DNA from 4 places in the Pseudoduganella sp. R-34 genome. Region 2 is predicted to be linked to each of the others. Evidence: predicted binding sites of a transcription regulator. Region 2 holds the regulator's gene; each other region holds the start of a gene.
The links. The regulator sigma-54, encoded in region 2, starts transcription at its own class of promoters, with help from an activator protein. The targets are predictions, from matches to a motif close to TGGCANGNAANCTGCTTT.
Positions count from the first base shown of each region.

Region 1 (4,152 bases), 990 kb from region 2:
CGAGCGAGAACATGCCGCCGATGCCGGCCACCACATCCACGATCAGTTGGGTGTGTTCCCAGTACCCGTACTGTTCAAGCCCGATATAGAAAGGCGCGCCGCCCAGGCTGCCGAGGTAGACGTCGGTCTCGCTGACGTCGAACTCACCCGCCGGATAGCACATCGGCGCGCTGCCGTCGCAGCAGCCGCCCGACTGGAAAAACATGATCGGTCCGTGCCGCTGGTGCAGCTGGTCGATGAATTCCAGCGCCGGTGCGGTCGCCGTGACCCTGGCAATTGCGTTATCCATGCTTCGCCCCGCCTTTCCTGCCTCAGAAGAAGCCCAGCGCGTTAGGGTTGTAGCTGACCAGCAGGTTCTTGGTCTGCTGGTAGTGGTCGAGCATCATCTTGTGGGTCTCGCGGCCAATGCCCGACTGCTTGTAGCCGCCAAACGCAGCGTGGGCCGGATAGAGGTGATAGCAGTTGGTCCAGACGCGGCCAGCCTGGATGGCGCGCCCCATGCGGAAGGCGCGGCTGCCGTCGCGGCTCCAGACGCCGGCGCCCAGCCCGTAAAGGGTGTCGTTGGCGATCGCCAGCGCTTCGTCTTCATCCTTGAAGGTAGTGACCGATACCACCGGGCCGAAGATCTCTTCCTGGAAGATGCGCATGGTGTTGTCGCCTTTGAATACGGTTGGGCGCACGTAGTAGCCGCCTTCCAGGTCGCCAGCCAGCACTTGGCGCTCGCCGCCTGCCAGCAGTTGTGCGCCTTCCTGGCGGCCGATGTCCATGTAAGACAGGATCTTTTCAAGCTGCTCCTGCGAAGCCTGGGCGCCGATCATGGTGCCGTGGTCCAGCGGGTTGCCTTGCTTGATCGCTGCCACGCGTTTCAGCGCGCGTTCGATGAAGCGTTCGTAGATCGATTCCTGGATCAGCACGCGCGATGGGCAGGTGCAGACTTCGCCCTGGTTCAGCGCGAACATGGCGAAACCTTCCAGGCATTTGTCGAAGAAGGCGTCGTCGGCCGACATCACGTCTTCGAAGAAGATGTTGGGCGACTTGCCGCCCAGTTCCAGCGTGACCGGGATCAGGTTCTGCGCCGCATAGCCCATGATCAGGCGGCCGGTGCCGGTTTCGCCGGTGAAGGCCACCTTGGCGATACGCTTGCTCGAAGCCAGCGGCTTGCCCGCTTCCAGGCCGAAGCCGTTCACCACATTCAGCACGCCAGGCGGCAGCAGGTCGCCGATCAGCTCCAGCAGCACCATGATGGAGGCCGGGGTTTGCTCGGCTGGCTTGAGCACGACACAGTTGCCGGCGGCCAGCGCAGGGGCCAGCTTCCATACCGCCATCAGGATCGGGAAGTTCCATGGAATGATCTGGCCGACCACGCCGAGCGGTTCATGGAAGTGATAGGCATAGGTCTCGGAGTCGACCTGCGCGACCGTCCCTTCCTGGGCGCGGATGCAGCCGGCGAAGTAGCGGAAATGGTCGATCGCCAGCGGAATGTCTGCCGCCATCGTTTCGCGGATCGGCTTGCCGTTGTCGATGGTTTCAGCGGTCGCGATGAGCTGCAGGTTCTGCTCCATGCGGTCAGCCATCTTGTTCAGGATATTGGCGCGCTCGGTCGGCGAAGTCTTGCCCCATGCAGCCTTGGCGGCGTGCGCGGCGTCCAGCGCCAGCTCGACATCCTCGGCGGTGGAGCGTGCGATCTCGCAGAAAGGCAGCCCGGTGATCGGCGTGATATTGGCGAAGTACTCGCCTTTGACCGGCGGGACGAATTTGCCGCCGATGAAGTTGTCGTAACGGGTCTTGAAGGGATTGGCGACGCCCAGTTTGCTGATGTCGGCGAGATTCATGTCGTCCTCTATATTGAGTGGTTGTGGGTACTGCCTTATTCGCAATTGCCGTGCCAGCGGGTTTTGCTCCTCGGCCGAAGCGACGTGCAACAACAACTGCTCCAAACTTGAACAACTGTTGCGCAATTCAACGGATCACCACGCCCCAGGGCAGCTCACCGACCGGGATATCGGCCACCTTGCGTGCGCTGGCGGTATCGATCACCGAGACATTGTTGGAGCGGCCGTTGGCAACATAGAGCTTGCTGCCGTCCGGAGTGATAGCCATATTCCAGGGACGCTTGCCGACTGCAATCGTGGCCGTGACTTCATTGCGGGCGGTATCGATTCGCATCACGCTGCCGTCCATCCCGTTGGAGACGTACACGCTACGCCCGTCCGGGTGGACGGCGATGCCGTTTGCATTGCGTCCGGCGGGAATGGTGGCCAGCGTGCGCAGCGTGGCCGGGTCGATCACGTACACTGCATTCGCCATCTCGCACGCGACGTACACCCGGCTGGAATCGGGCGCGAAGCCGATCCCGCGCGGGCGCAGGCCTACCGCGACGGAGCCGGACTGGCGGCGCTGCGCCACGTCAATCACGTCGACCTGCTCCGCCTCCTCGGCGCTGACATAGAGGTAGCGGCTGTCCGGGCTGAAGACTGCGTGCTCCGGATTGCGGCCTTGCACCGGGATATCCGCCAGCCGCGCGTGGGTGACGGCATCGAACAGCGCCACGCTATTGCCCTCTTCCACGGCTACCGCCACCAGCTTGCCGTCCGGCGAGACGCTGACGCCCTCCGGCGAGCGCCCCAGCGCCAGCGTTACGCTGCTGCCCGCCATGCTGTCGATGGCCAGCAGGCTGCCGCTGGAGGCATCGCTGACAAAAAGCTGGCGCCCGCCCGGATCAATGCCGATGCCGCGCGGCCGTTTTCCGGCATTCAACTGGCGTACCACGCTATCGGTTGCGGTATCGATGACGCTGATGGTGCCGGACTTCTCGTTCGGCACATAGGCGAATGGCGCGGCAAAAGCGAGGCTGGCGGCGCCTGCAGCACACAATGCTGCGAACGGGTTTGCCTTCATGATGTCTCCTTTGGTATGGTGTGTGCCCGTTAGTTATGCAAGCGATATGCCAGCAAACGTGCGGCCTGTCGTTGGCTTGGCAGGCATATTGCTTATGTGATCGGGAGACCCGCGCAGCGGGCACGCTGAACCGATCCGAGGAGACTGAACATGAACCCCATTCGCTTGAACGCCATCGCCGCCCTGCTGGCCAGCCTGTTTTCCCCCATGCTGGCGCATGCTGCGTCGGCCGAAGCCACGCCGGAAGGCGCTGCGATCGCCGACGTTGTCGTCATCAGCGGCAGCCGCGTCGAGCATTCCAGCTTCGACCTGCCGGCCGCGATCAACGTGCTCGATGCACAGCACATCCGTGACGGACAGTTGCGCGTGAATGCCTCGGAGTCCCTGGCCGCCGTTCCAGGCGTGGTGGTGCAGAACCGGCAGAACTACGCACAGGACTTGCAGGTTTCTTCGCGCGGGTTTGGCGCCCGGTCGGCTTTCGGCGTGCGCGGCGTGCGCCTGATCACAGATGGCATCCCGGCCAGCATGCCGGACGGCCAAGGCCAGGCCGCTACCTTCAACCTGGACATGGCAGAGCGCATCGAGGTGCTGCGCGGCCCCTACTCCGCCATCTACGGCAACCATGCCGGCGGCGTGATCCAGCTCTTTACCCGCGACGGCGAAGGTGCGCCGACGGTGGAAGCCAGCTTTGCCGCTGGCAGCGACGGCCTGCGCAAGACCGACCTGAATGCGCAAGGAAGCGCTGCCGGCATAGGCTATGTGCTGGATGCCTCGCGCTTCGATACCGATGGTTACCGCGACCACAGCGCCGCCCGCCGCGACCAGGCGATGGCCAAGCTGACCATGCAGCCGCTACCCGGTGCGAAGCTGGTGCTGGTCGCCAACGGTCTGCGCCAGGAGGACACGCAAGACCCGCTGGGCGTAACCTGGGCCACTTGGCAACGCGACCCGCGTGCCGGCGAAATCGATGCCACCGACACGCAAGTACCCAAGCGCACGCTGGCGGAGCGCTATAACACCCGCAAGAGCATTGACCACCAGCAGGGAGGCGCCAGCTGGGACCAGCGCTTCGAGTCAGGCCGGCTGCACGTCGGCCTGTGGGGCGGCAATCGCCGCGTGACGCAGTTCCAGGCGTTTTCCAAAGGCTTCCAGGCGCCGGCCAGCCATTCGGGCGGAGTGGTCGACTTCGACCGCGATTTCTACGGCACCGACATCAACTGGCAGGACATGCGCGAACTTGCCGGCGGCAGGCTG
Region 1 covers NZ_CP184572.1:6,751,697-6,755,848, forward strand. Annotated here, with positions in the region: gene ACN9MW_RS30875 (DUF779 domain-containing protein) at 1-289, opposite strand, end outside; gene adh (aldehyde dehydrogenase) at 312-1,832, opposite strand; gene ACN9MW_RS30885 (beta-propeller fold lactonase family protein) at 1,960-2,898, opposite strand; gene ACN9MW_RS30890 (TonB-dependent receptor family protein) at 3,049-4,152, shown strand, end outside.
Region 1: adh (aldehyde dehydrogenase) is a predicted target of sigma-54. The motif match lies at 1,871-1,888, and genes of this name have one in related genera.

Region 2 (4,152 bases):
CTTCGGCCAGCGTTGCGGGATTCCACTGCGGCTGGTTGTCCTTGTCGATCACCAGGGCGCGTACGCCCTCGAAAATCTCGCCGTGTTCGAAGTTGCGGCGCACCAGGTTGCGCTCCATGCGCAAGCAGTCGGACACGCCCAGCGACGCGCCGCGCTTCAGCAGCTCGTGGGTCACGCTCATCATCAGCGGCGAGCGCAATTCCATTGCCTTCAGCGATTTCTGCGCGAAAGGCGTGCTGTCGCCTCGCAGCGAATCCATGATGGCGGGTACCGAGCCCGCCGAGAAATGCTGATCGATCAGGGCACGCTGCGCTTCCAGTTCGCTGTCGCCGGCGAAGGCGTTGTGCGGGCAGGCAAAGACCGCGACAGCATCGCGCAACGATTTGCCGGGCGTCGACTCGAACAGCTTGGCCAGTCCGGCCAGTTCAGTTTCCGGCACGAAGTAGTCAGCCAGGTCGAGGTAGAGCGCATCCGCGGCGCCGACCGTCAGCCCGGTGAGGCCGAGCCACATGCCAAGCTGGCCCGGCGCATGCGACAGGAAGTGACTGCTGCCCACGTCGGGAAACAGGCCGATGTTCACCTCGGGCATCGCCATCCTGGTACGGCCCGTGACGATGCGCACGCCGCACTCCGGCCCGCCCTGCGCGATGCCCATGCCGCCGCCCATCACCACGCCATCCATCAGCGCCACATAAGGCTTGGGGTAGAAATGGATTAAATGGTTCAGCGCATATTCTTCGGTGAAGAAGTCTTCCAGCAGCGCGCTGCCGCCTTGCGTATTGCCGCGGCCGACGTCGTGGAAGAAGCGGATATCGCCGCCTGCGCACAGCGCGCGTTCGCTGCTGCTGCGCACCACGACCGCCGCCACCGACGCATCGTCGCGCCATGCCAGCAGCGCCTGCGTCATCGCGCGCACCATGTCGAGGGACAGTGAATTGAGGGTCTTGGGGCGGTCCAGCGTGATGAAGCCGGTACCGTTGGAGAGTTGGGTGTGTACGTGTTCGCTCATGCAAATATTCTAACGCACACTGGTCGCAAAAAAGGGCGCCAATTGCGCCCTTTGGTGTGCTGCACGGCCAGTCCTTTACATGGCGGTGGGTGGTGCCTCATACGTATCCGGGAAATGCTTGATGGCCGCATGACTGTGGTTCTGCACACGGTCCTTGTATTTCATGACCTGGCGATCCAGTTTATCAATCAGGGTATCGATGGCGGCGTAAAGGTCTTGCGACAGGCTTTCGACGTAAACAGTTTTGCCAGACATGCGCAGGTTGATTTCGGCTTTCTGGCGTTTCTCTTTCTCGGTGAGGTTATCTACAGTCAGGATGACAGCAATATCGATTACTTGATCGAAATGGCGCTTGACTCGTTCCAGCTTGTTCTGCACGTACTCGCGAATGGCTGGGGTCACTTCGACATGATGTCCACTGATGGTGAGATTCATACACACTCCTAAAGATGATGTCGCTCTCGAGTTCGTGCACGCCGAAACGCACAGAGGAACCCATGCACTGCACTACAACGATTTGCGGAGGCTAACTGGAGGGATCTTCAACGCTTCTCGATATTTGGCAACAGTCCGTCGCGCAATCACCATGCCTTGTTCACCCAGCATGTCCGCAATCTTACTGTCGGATAAAGGATTTTTCGGGTCTTCTGCTCCTGTCAATTGCACGATCAGTGCCCGTATCGCAGTCGAGGAAGCCTCCCCCCCGGCTTCGGTCGCGACGTGGCTACCAAAGAAATATTTCAACTCAAACATGCCATGCGGGGTGAGCATATATTTTTGAGTTGTTACGCGAGAAATAGTGCTCTCGTGTAGTCCCAGTGTATCAGCAATTTCACGCAACACAAGGGGTCTCATGGCCACTGCGCCATGACTGAAAAAGTTCTTTTGTCTTTCTACTATCGCTTCCGCGACGCGCAGGATCGTGTCGAAGCGCTGGCGCATATTCTTGATCAACCACTTGGCCTCCTGCAGCTGGCCATTCATCTGCGACTCGCTCTTGCCTTGCTTGAGCAGGTTGGCATACAGCGCGTTCACGCGCAGGCGCGGCACCACGTCGTTGTTCAGGGTGACGATCCAGCCGCCGCGGCCCTTTTTCACGATCACGTCCGGCACCACGTAGTCTGACTCGCCTGACGCAAATTCGGCGCCCGGATGCGGGTTGCACTGGCGGATCACGCACTGTGCTTCGCGCAAGTCTTCATCGTCGCAGTCGAGCGCTTTCTTCAGCTTGGTGAACTCGCGCTGGGCGAACCAGGTCAGGTGCTTCTCGACGATGGTCAGCGCCATGCGGCGCGTCACCAGCGGCACGCCGGGCATGCGCCTGATCTGCAGCGCCAGGCATTCGGAGGCATTGCGTGCGGCGACGCCGGGCGGATCGAAGCTTTGCAGCAGCACCAGGCTGCAGCGCAGGTCGTCCAGTTCGATTTCCAGCTCGGGCGGCAGGCGCTCGTGGATTTCTTCCAGCGGCTCTTCCAGGTAGCCGTTCTCGTCCAGCGCATCGATGATCAGTTCCATCAGCGCGCGGTCGCGCGGCTCCTGCACGGTGACGCGCATCTGCTCGAGCAGGTGTTCGCGCAGCGTGCAGCCGGAAGCTTCCAGTTGCGGGCGGCTGTCTTCGTCGTCGGCGGATTTGCTGCCGGCGCTGGCGCTCCAGTCGGCGTCGTCGCTGCCGTTGCCGGCTTCATGGTCGCCGCCTTCATAGGTATCGCTTTCGCCGGCAGCGGCCGGGGCTTCGCCGCCCTCGCCTTGCGGGCCTTCAGCCGAAGGCGTGGCGGGAGCTTCGGTGCCATTGCCGTTGCCCTGGCTGATGGCGCCATCGGCCAGCAGCCGTACCGAGTGGTCGAGCGGGTCGTCAAGGCGCTCCAGCATGGGATTGTCGCCAAGCAGCTGTTCCAACTCCTGGTGCAGCTCCAGCGTGGACAGCTGCAGCAGGCGGATGGATTGTTGCAGCTGCGGCGTCAGCGCCAGGTGTTGCGAGGTTCGCAGTTGCAGTGTTTGTTTCATGGCCTTCGTTTACATGCGGAAGTGTTCGCCGAGGTAGACGCGGCGAACGGATTCGTTGGCAATGATGTCGTCCGGGCGGCCCGAGGCCAGCACGGCGCCCTGGTTGATGATGTAGGCGCGGTCGCAAATGCCGAGGGTCTCACGCACATTATGGTCGGTGATCAGCACACCGATATTGCGCTCCTTCAGGAAACGCACAATACGTTGGATTTCGATCACGGCGATCGGATCCACGCCGGCAAACGGTTCGTCCAGCAGCACGAAGCGCGGGTTGGTGGCCAGGGCGCGCGCAATTTCCACGCGGCGGCGCTCGCCACCCGACAGCGACAGGGCCGGGTTCTCGCGCAGCTTCTCGATTTGCAAGTCGGCCAGCAGCGATTCCAGGCGCTGCTTGATTTCCGCCTTGGGCAGAGGCTTGCCGTCCACCTTCTGCAGTTCCAGCACGGCACGGATGTTTTCTTCCACCGTCAGCTTGCGGAACACCGAAGCTTCCTGCGGCAGGTAGGACAGGCCCAGCGTGGCGCGCTTGTGGATCGGCAGGCTCGACACGTCGGTGCCGCCGATATCGATGGTGCCTGCATCGGAAGCCACCAGGCCGACGATCATGTAGAAAGAGGTAGTCTTGCCGGCACCGTTGGGACCGAGCAGGCCGACCACTTCACCGCAATCGACTTGCAGCGAAACGTCGTGCACCACCTGGCGCTTGCCATAGGTTTTCTGGAGGCCGCGCACGACCAGCGTGCTGGCGCAGTTATTTGCTTGCATGCTTACTTCTTCTCCGTCGGCGTCGCTGGGGGTTCGGTACGGGTCGGCTGGATCACCATGGTGCCGCGACCGCCGCCGGGCTTGCTCTCCCCGCTGGCCGAATTGCGCACGCTGAAAAATTCCTTGCGGCTGTCGTAAGAAATGAACTCACCCTGCACTTCATCGTTCTGCTTGCCGCCTTCCAGGCGGCGGATGGTGGCCTTGTTGAACATCTTCACCAGTTCAACCTGTTCCTCATACTCGATGCGGTCGGCATCGCCTTCCACCCACTGGTCGCCGGCGCCGTCGCGCTTCTGGCGGAAGGTGGCTTTCTTGCCGTCGCCAAACAGCGTCACTTGCTGGAAGCCCTCCGGCGTCTGCTTGACGTAGGCGCG
Region 2 covers NZ_CP184572.1:936,089-940,240, reverse strand. Annotated here, with positions in the region: gene ACN9MW_RS04410 (enoyl-CoA hydratase/isomerase family protein) at 1-1,009, opposite strand, end outside; gene hpf (ribosome hibernation-promoting factor, HPF/YfiA family) at 1,085-1,444, opposite strand; gene ACN9MW_RS04400 (RNA polymerase factor sigma-54) at 1,517-3,013, opposite strand; gene lptB (LPS export ABC transporter ATP-binding protein) at 3,023-3,778, opposite strand; gene lptA (lipopolysaccharide transport periplasmic protein LptA) at 3,781-4,152, opposite strand, start outside.

Region 3 (4,152 bases), 1.6 Mb from region 2:
TGCGAGGGCTTCAGGCTCGGGTCGCCAATCCGCACGTCGTCGATCTGGAAGGATTTGTTGGCGGTGTACAGGCCGACCAGTCCGCGCGCGCTGAAGGCGGTGTCGGTCACGGAGCCAAGCGACTCGCCATCGAGATAGACCGTCAGCGTGCTGCCGATCATCTCGAAGCGCACGGTGTAGAACACCGAATCCATATTGATCGGCTTGCGCACTTGCTTGGGGCGGGTCAGCGCGCCGTTCAGCATCCTGGCGATTTCAACCTGGGTGCTGGTGTTGGCGCTCTGGACATTCAGGCCGGCGCCATACCAGTTGCTGGCGTTGGTGTAGCGCGTAATCAGGTAGAGCTGCTTGTTGCCGGTGGTGCTGTTGGTTTGCGGCTTGATGCGCGCTTCGACAAAGTAGTCGCCGCTCGGCACATTGGCCATGGCGGCTGGCTTTAGCAGGGCCAGCACGCCGCCGGTGGTGGCGGCGGTGTACTGCATCAGCATATTCGTCGCGCCGACCGCTTCCGCCTTGACGCTGAAGCTGCCGTTCGCGCCGGCCACGGGCAGCAAATCCCAGTTGGCGGAGGTGCCGGACTGGAAGTCGTCGCAGAAGTACAGGCCGCTCGGCGGGCAGCTCAGGGTAAGGATCGGCGTGCCGCTGGTGTCGCCCGTGCCGCTGATGCTGGTGGACAGCTTGCCGGCACCGGCCTGCGCCAGCGCGTTGGCCTTCACCAGGGAGGTAGGGCGCACGCTGTAGGTATATGGCGGCGTCCACGTCACGTTATTGTTGATGGTGCATCCTCCAAGCAGGGTGCCGTTCAGCAGCGAGCCACTGTCCTTGAAGGCGCCGGTGGCGGCGCCGCCCGGATTGACCACGATATTGCTGCAGCCCTGGGCTCCGGTGATGTCGAACACGTTCGATTGCGACAGGATCCTGGAGTTGTAGCCGGCGCCGATGCTGTACAGGTTCGCATACACCGCGGCATCTCGGCTGCCGGTGAAATAGTTGTTAAACAGGTGGACCTGGCCGTAACGCACGCGCGGTGCGCGGCTGGACACGTTGCGGAAGACATTGTTGCTGAAAGTGACGCGCAGCTTGCCTTCGTCGGCTGTGGCGCCGTCGCCCGAACCGATCAGGTTGTTCTTGTGGTGCTCGCCGAACACGTTGTACGACACTGTCACGTAGTCGGATGCGTTGGTGATGTCGAGCGCCCCATCGTGGCATTGTTTCAGCTGGCCGTTTTCGATCGGCAGCAGGTTGTCCGTCATCGGAGCGTCAGTGAATGTATTGTGGTCGATCCAGACGTGGTCGGAGCCTGAAACGCCGATCGCGTCATAGGCCGAATTCCATGCACCATTGGCGCCGTCGTTCGGGTCCCACACCGGCCCCACGTCGCAGGGCGCAACGATCTTCAGGTTGCGGATGATGATTTGCGAGACGCCGACAAGCTGGATATGGCCGTTGACGATGCCTGCGCCGGCTCCAGCACCGACCAGGGTCGTATTGCTTTTCAAGCGGATCGCGCCGCGAATGGCCTGGTCGCCCGTGTTCGCGTAAGGCACGCCTTCAGTCATGTCGATCGTGCCGGTGATCTTGATGATCTTGGGATTGATGCCGCCGTTATTGATGGCGTTGACCAACTGGGCGCGATTGCTCACGCTGTAGATTTGCGAAGCGATGGCGGCTGAGCCGCCGGCGGTTCCGCCAGCTTGGCTTGCCCAGCCGTCGGCCGGGGCGGCGACGCGCGCCGGATCGTCGGCCGCCTGCGCGGGCAGGCATAACGCTGCAAGCAGGGCGAGCGCGATCCTGAAACCTTTGAGTTCCATAAGATTCTCCTTGGGGGAAAGGGGGACAGTGTCAGCTGCGTCGTGTGCGGCGGCGGCCTGCCGCCAGCGCGGCAAGGCCGCCCAGCATCAGTGCAGCGCTGCCCGGTTCCGGCACGGCGGTGGCATCCAGCTGGGCCGTGATGCTGGCAAATTCGGTCCAGGTGGTGCCGCTCAGGTCGATGTCGATCGAGTTGCCGTTGGCGCCCAGCGACAGGATGGGCAAGCCGCCGATGCCGCTGGCGTCAAGCAGTTTGAAGGCGGTCAACGGTGCAGCCAGGGTGCTGCCGAAGTCAAAGTGGAACTGGTATGTACCCGGCGTGACCGCGTTATTTGCGATCACGGTCAACAGGCCGCTGGCGTCGAAGTCGAAGCCGAACATGGCATCGGCGCTGAGGAATTCGACGCCGGTGCCGGTTGGATCAAGGGCGGTGGTGTTGGCGCCCGGTTCGGGTTGGAACAGGTGGTCAAGGCCGACGATGGTGTCGGGCGAGCCGTTGTAGGTGGCGGTGATGACGGCATCCTGCAAAGGTAACGGTGCTGCGTGCGCAATTCCGGTGGCGAGTACGGCAGCCACCAATGTCTCCATTATGGTTTTTCTCATCGTGTGCTCCGGTGGGGCTGAATAGGCGTGCCTGATCGGCACTGCCGATCTTATATTGGCCTGACCAATATTTCAATCAATCAGGCCAAATGTGATGCGGTCAGACCACGTTGCCTCGCGGAAATACAAGTCATTCTGTCGCGACCATTCAACACTCCACGCCACGAAGGTGTCATCGCCCGCAGCGCAGCGGCTGCAACCACAGGACGTAGCAGTGCTTAAGCCAAGGCAAGCGGTACCAGACAAGCAAGCAAGAGCGTTCCGCATAACCCGGGGGCTGCAAGACACGCCTATCGAGCATTAACTTTCGCATGACAGGGAAGCATTAATGTCAGCGTCATGCCTCATGGTGTCCGGCCTTGAGTCAGGTTGGACCATAAGACAAGTGCGCCTTCGCGATCAACTGGCGAGAGCCTCGTTGATTCCAGTACTTCCGACATATCCGAGTCTGAATACTTTGTGTAGAGCGCATAGCCATTCGAAAAGATCGAGATGCTATAAAGCGGGCCAGACGCCGACCCGCATTCAATCCAGGCATCGGGGTGGTCGGCGTCGGCTTTCTCAAAGAGCTCGTCAAGCGCGGTTTCCATTTCCGCTATTGTCGGATTGCGCAGGGAACTTCCGAATACCTTGGTGAGAGTAATCCATTCGTGCATGTGGTCCTCGATACAGATACGTGCCTGAAGCGTCAGGCTACATTCTCGAATTTGGCCGTGAAGCCAATCACTTTGCCCCCTGAAGCTTGAACAGCCCTCAGCACGAATACCTGCATTTCCGGCGAGACCGTTTCAAGAGGCATTGTGATGAACTGCGCCTTGGAAAACAACAGAAGCCAGAAGCCGGGAAAACACCATATTTCGACAACCGATGACCACTGCATGGTGGAGCTTCCAATGCCCGACGAAACTGAAAACGTCGATGCGTCGGCAGTGAAGACCGCTTGCGGCCTTCCCATGTCATGCAGCTTTGCCATCACGCTGCGATAGTGGACCACATAGATTGCCAGAACAATGGCAAAGGCAAACGCCAGAGCGGCGCCAAGGGCGCCAATGAACCAGGACGATTCACCTTCAACGAGCAGCCACACGAAGGCAATGGTGGCGAATGATAGTGCCAAAGGAAGGCTTATGCCGACTGACCGGCGCCAGAACGCCAGCACTGCTCGACGGAGGAGTTGTTTGTCATAGGTGAGCGTGGCTTGATGGGACATATTATTGGAGGCCACTGGGCCACCTGTAGGCGAGAACCATGGACTTTGGATAGAAGTGTTCCCGTACCTGTCCAAGCTGATTACCTCCGAGGAGGTAAACGAATTCTTGGTCTTCCCTCAAATAGAAGCCTACGTGTCCTTTCCAGCTGGCCGGATCATCTCGCCAAAGAACTGCAACGCAACCAGGTACCGGACGTTCAATTTCCTCACCCCACTCAAGCCACGATCTGGCGAGAGCAGACGCCGTACCGGCAATGCCCGCTTGTGCAAACGACCAATTGACGAACGATGAACACCAGGACACTTTGTCATCGTAACCTTCGATATTGGTGCCTGCGTGGTATGAATTGATTCGCGGGTTGCTCGAACCGACGGGGTATGCTGCGATCCCCAATTCGCCGATAGCGATTGCCAGCCAAGGTGGAGTGTTCAATTGAGCGGTCAACTTAACAGGTCAGGATTAAATTCTAGCCAGCGTCGTGCTTTTGCTATAGAGGGCGTAGTAGTACTGCTGTACTCTGCCTCTGAGC
Region 3 covers NZ_CP184572.1:2,489,168-2,493,319, forward strand. Annotated here, with positions in the region: gene ACN9MW_RS11405 (pectinesterase family protein) at 1-1,811, opposite strand, end outside; gene ACN9MW_RS11410 (PEP-CTERM sorting domain-containing protein) at 1,843-2,412, opposite strand; gene ACN9MW_RS11415 (hypothetical protein) at 2,757-3,068, opposite strand; gene ACN9MW_RS11420 (YcxB family protein) at 3,101-3,637, opposite strand; gene ACN9MW_RS11425 (TIGR02594 family protein) at 3,624-4,067, opposite strand.
Region 3: ACN9MW_RS11410 (PEP-CTERM sorting domain-containing protein) is a predicted target of sigma-54. The motif match lies at 2,621-2,638, and genes of this name have one in related genera.

Region 4 (4,152 bases), 2.0 Mb from region 2:
CCGGTTGAAAGTGAAGTAATAGTGCCGCACGGTGTACACCAGCACCAGCGCAATCACAGCCCACAGCAGGTAAAGCATGATGGTCAGCGTGCGCGAGGTCAGCAGTTGCTGGTGGCGCGACTGGACCTGGTCATGGATGCCGAGCCAGTTATTGTTCTCGGCTTTTTTATGCAAGGCTGAAGAGGGATCAAGGCTGAAGCCTGGCGCGGCCGCCGCTGACGCAGGCAACGCAGGCGCGGGAGCAGCCAGGACCAGCGCCAACGACAGCCACCAGCCGGCAAACAGCCCAAGGACTTGCAGGGTTAAGCGACGGCGCCCGGTCATCGCTTCAGCCTGCGCCAGTTCGGTGGAATTTCTTGGTAAGGCATTTTGACAAATCAACTTTCAGTTCGGTCTGACGTGACGGCCGGCATGGCCGGCGAAAACGGTGCGGCGAGTTGCCCGCCTAGCTGGCTGGAAACGGCGGTATCGCTACCATATTCCGCCGGCCAGTGGCCCGGAAGGTAGTGGGTGCCGAATACCCGGTCCAGCAGCGGCAGCATGGCGGCAAAATTGCGGTCGACATGGTTATGGCGCGTATGGTGCCAATGGTGGAAGGCCGGACTCGACAGCAGCCACTCCAGCGGCCCTAGGCGCACCCGGATATTCGAATGGATGAAAAAGCCCCACACGCTGCCAACCAGGATTACCGCGACCGGCGTCGCGCTGGCTGCCGCGTCTGGGCCTGCCAGGCCGAGCACGTAGAGGGGCAGCAGGCTGCACAGCCGCGTGAACAGCAAATCGACCGGATGCGCGCGCGTATTGGTCAGGAAGTAGACGTGGGCAGCGCTATGGTGCACCGCGTGAAAGCGCCACAGCAGCGGCCAGCGGTGGGCCAGGCGGTGCGACCAGTAGGCCCCGACGTCACCGACCAGCAGTGCCAGCGGCAGGCGCAGCGCGAGCGGCAAAGCCGCCAGCGTCTCCGGCACCGCGACTGGTACCAGTGCGCGCGACAATTGCGCAACGAGCGCCAGCGGCACCGCCAGCACCAGCATCGGCAGCAGGCTGTTGGCAAAATAATAGAACAGGTCCGGCCAGCGCTGGCGCTCGCCGGGCTGCGCCTGGCGCACGGCGAGATAGCGTTCCAGCGGCAGAAAGATGGCGCACAGCACGCACAGCCACACTGCCAGCCGCAGGACCTGTTCAGCCAAGGCTGTCACGGCAGGGCTTCAGCTCAAGGCTGGCGACGACGGCGCAGCGCCAGTGCCAGCAGTCCGAGTCCGGTCAGCATGACCAGCAGGCTGGCAGGCTCCGGCACTTCGGCAGGCGGGGTACCGTTGTCCGGCGTGTCGATGGCAAACAGGGAAACGCCGTCAAGCAGGGAAAACGGCGGGTGGCCTTCCGGCGTTCCGGCGGCCAGGAAGGACAGCAAGCTGCCGCTGGACTTGGCGGTAAACGTGAACGCCTCCTGCATCCAGCCGCTCGATGCCTGGCTCTGGTTGTTGTAGGTGGCGGTTTCGAAGGTGTTGCCGTCGATGCTCACGCTCCATTTTTCGCTGGTCTCGCCAAAGAAGCCCCACTGCTGGGCAGCCGCCCATTCGAACCGCAGCATATACGTGGTGCCGATTTCCAGGTCGCTGATCGCCTGCTGGATGGCGACCACGCCGTAGGCGCCGTCGGCGGCGATGAAGTTGCCGCCGTTGGCGCTGCTTGCCAGCGCGTTGGCGCCGCCGTTATTGGCGCCCCACAATTTCAGGGGAACGTCGTTCTGGCCACCGAACCAGGACACGGCACCGGTGGTGTCTGCGGTTCCGGAAGCAAAGACAAAATTGTATCCGCCGGGCGCAGACCAGCCAGACACGGAGGTATTGAAGTCCACCTGGCCATTGCCATTGGAAGTCAGTTCAAAGCCGCCGTTTTGTACCAGGTTGACCGGGCCGGCGTGGGCGGCCGCCACCAGCAGCAAGGCCGCCACGGCCGTGAAACTTTGCAATACTTTGCCCAACATTGCGTTCTTCATAATTCTTCCTTGAAATTCAAATGTCCCGGCGGAACGCAAGCAAGAATTATGCCAAACTCAATAACTCATCAGTAAACTATTGACCGCAATGGCAATTACTCCAGGGTAATGCCAATTATGTGAATGGCAAAGTTCCTTAGTGTAAAGAAATTCGACATCAAGTATTTGAAGTTCAGCGGTAATAGGCTTCGCTGGCAAACGTGATGAGACCGATCAAGGCTACGGCACTCAGCAGGACGATCAGCAGGCGTCCAAATTTCGGGGTACCGTCGTCATCGTCGGCTGGGCGGTTCTGGTCTGTCATAGTGAAATCAAGGCAGGAGGATGGTGGAGCCCGTGGTGCGGCGCGCCTCAAGATCGCGATGCGCCTGCCCCACATCCGCCAGATTATACCGCTGCTTGATTTCGATCTTCACGTCGCCGCGCGCCACCACGTCGAACAACGACTGCGCGCAAGCCTCGAGGTCGGCGCGCGTCGTCGTGTAGTTGCCCAGCGCAGGACGGGTCAGGAACAGCGAGCCGCGCGAAGCCAGTTCGCCCAGCGAAAAGTTCGCCACCGGACCGGAGGCATTGCCGAAACTGACCATCATGCCGCGCGGGCGCAGGCAATCGAGCGAACCGATAAAGGTATCCTTGCCGATCGAATCGAACACCGTGGAGACGCCTTTGCCGCCGGTGATCTCGCGCACCCGCTCAGTGAAATTTTCCGTGTTGTAGTTGATTGCGTGGGCGGCGCCATGTTGCAGCGCCAGCGCCACCTTTTCGTCCGAACCGGCGGTGCCGATCAGGTTCACCCCCAAGGCACGCGCCCACTGGCAAGCGATCAGGCCCACGCCTCCGGCCGCCGCATGGAACAGAATCGTGTCGCCCGCCTTGAGCGGCGCCGCGCTGTGGAACAGGTATTGCACCGTCATCCCTTGCAGCATCATGGCCGCCGCGGTATCGCTGCCGATAGAATCGGGCAGCTTCACCAGCAGGCTGGCGGGCATATTGCGCGCCTGCGCGTAGGCGCCATTCGGACGGCCGGCATAGGCCACCCGGTCGCCCACACGCACATGGCTTACGCCCTCGCCCACCGCCTCCACCACGCCGGCGCCTTCCTGTCCGAGCCCGCCCGGCAGCGGCTGCGGATACAGGCCGGTGCGGAAGTACACATCGATAAAGTTAAGGCCGATCGCCTCGTGCCGCACCGTCGCTTCGCCGGGGCCGGGCGCCCCTGTTTCGACATCGACGTATTCCATCACTTCCGGCCCGCCGGTGCGGAACATGCGTATCGCCTTGACCATTCAATACTCCTCTAGTGTGTGATAAAGCCGCGCTCGCGCAGCCATTGCGTCATGCGCGGATAGTGTTCGCGCGCCCAGTGCGTGGAATTGATATATGCGCTGCCCCCATCGAGATCCGTTTCCCACAAGCCGTGCGCGGCGCGCGGCAGCATCCAGACCTGGTGGTCCTTGTGGCCGCTCGCATCCAGCGTCTGCCGGAACAATTCCGCACTCTTATGCACGGGAACGAAGGCGTCCTTCTCGCCGAGGATGTACACCACGGGCGCCTCCAGTTTCTTCAGGTCCGGCAGCGGATCGTAGCTGTAAAAGGCCGTGCTGGTCTCGCTCGGTTTCTCCTTCAAGGTATCCGGCACAATTTCGACCTGGTTGGCCCAGCGCGCATTCTCGCCGACGCGCGCCGCGGCCAGCAATTCGGCCCTATTCGCGCCGCGGCTGGTCACCCAGCGCATCAGCTTTTCCTGGTAGGCGGCGCCGGCCCTCACTTCGTCTTCGCTGAAGCCTCGCGCACGCAGCGAGTTCTCGATGCGGTACACCTCCTGCTCGGCAGGCGGCACGGCCGACGCGGCTTGGGCAATCACGAAGGCGACCTTTTGCGAACGTACCGCCGCCAGCGGCGCCAGCCAGCCGCCCTGGCTGTGGCCCCAGGTGCCGATCGCGCCGGCCTTGATGTCGCTGCGCTTGCCGAGCAGCTCGATACCTGCGATGGCATCGTCGGCCAACTGCTCCATGGTGGCCTTGTTGAATTCACCGGTGGATTTTCCGACGCCGCGCTTGTCGTACATCAGCGCGGCCATGCCGTGGGCCGCGAAGTAATAGGCTTGCAGCGCATAGGCGCCGCGCGGGGCGGGGCTCGACATCTGCGTCAGC
Region 4 covers NZ_CP184572.1:5,738,976-5,743,127, forward strand. Annotated here, with positions in the region: gene ACN9MW_RS26360 (glycosyltransferase) at 1-78, opposite strand, end outside; gene ACN9MW_RS26365 (sterol desaturase family protein) at 378-1,199, opposite strand; gene ACN9MW_RS26370 (PEP-CTERM sorting domain-containing protein) at 1,214-1,999, opposite strand; gene ACN9MW_RS26375 (hypothetical protein) at 2,172-2,303, opposite strand; gene ACN9MW_RS26380 (quinone oxidoreductase family protein) at 2,311-3,285, opposite strand; gene ACN9MW_RS26385 (alpha/beta hydrolase family protein) at 3,297-4,152, opposite strand, start outside.
Region 4: ACN9MW_RS26370 (PEP-CTERM sorting domain-containing protein) is a predicted target of sigma-54. The motif match lies at 2,036-2,053, and genes of this name have one in related genera.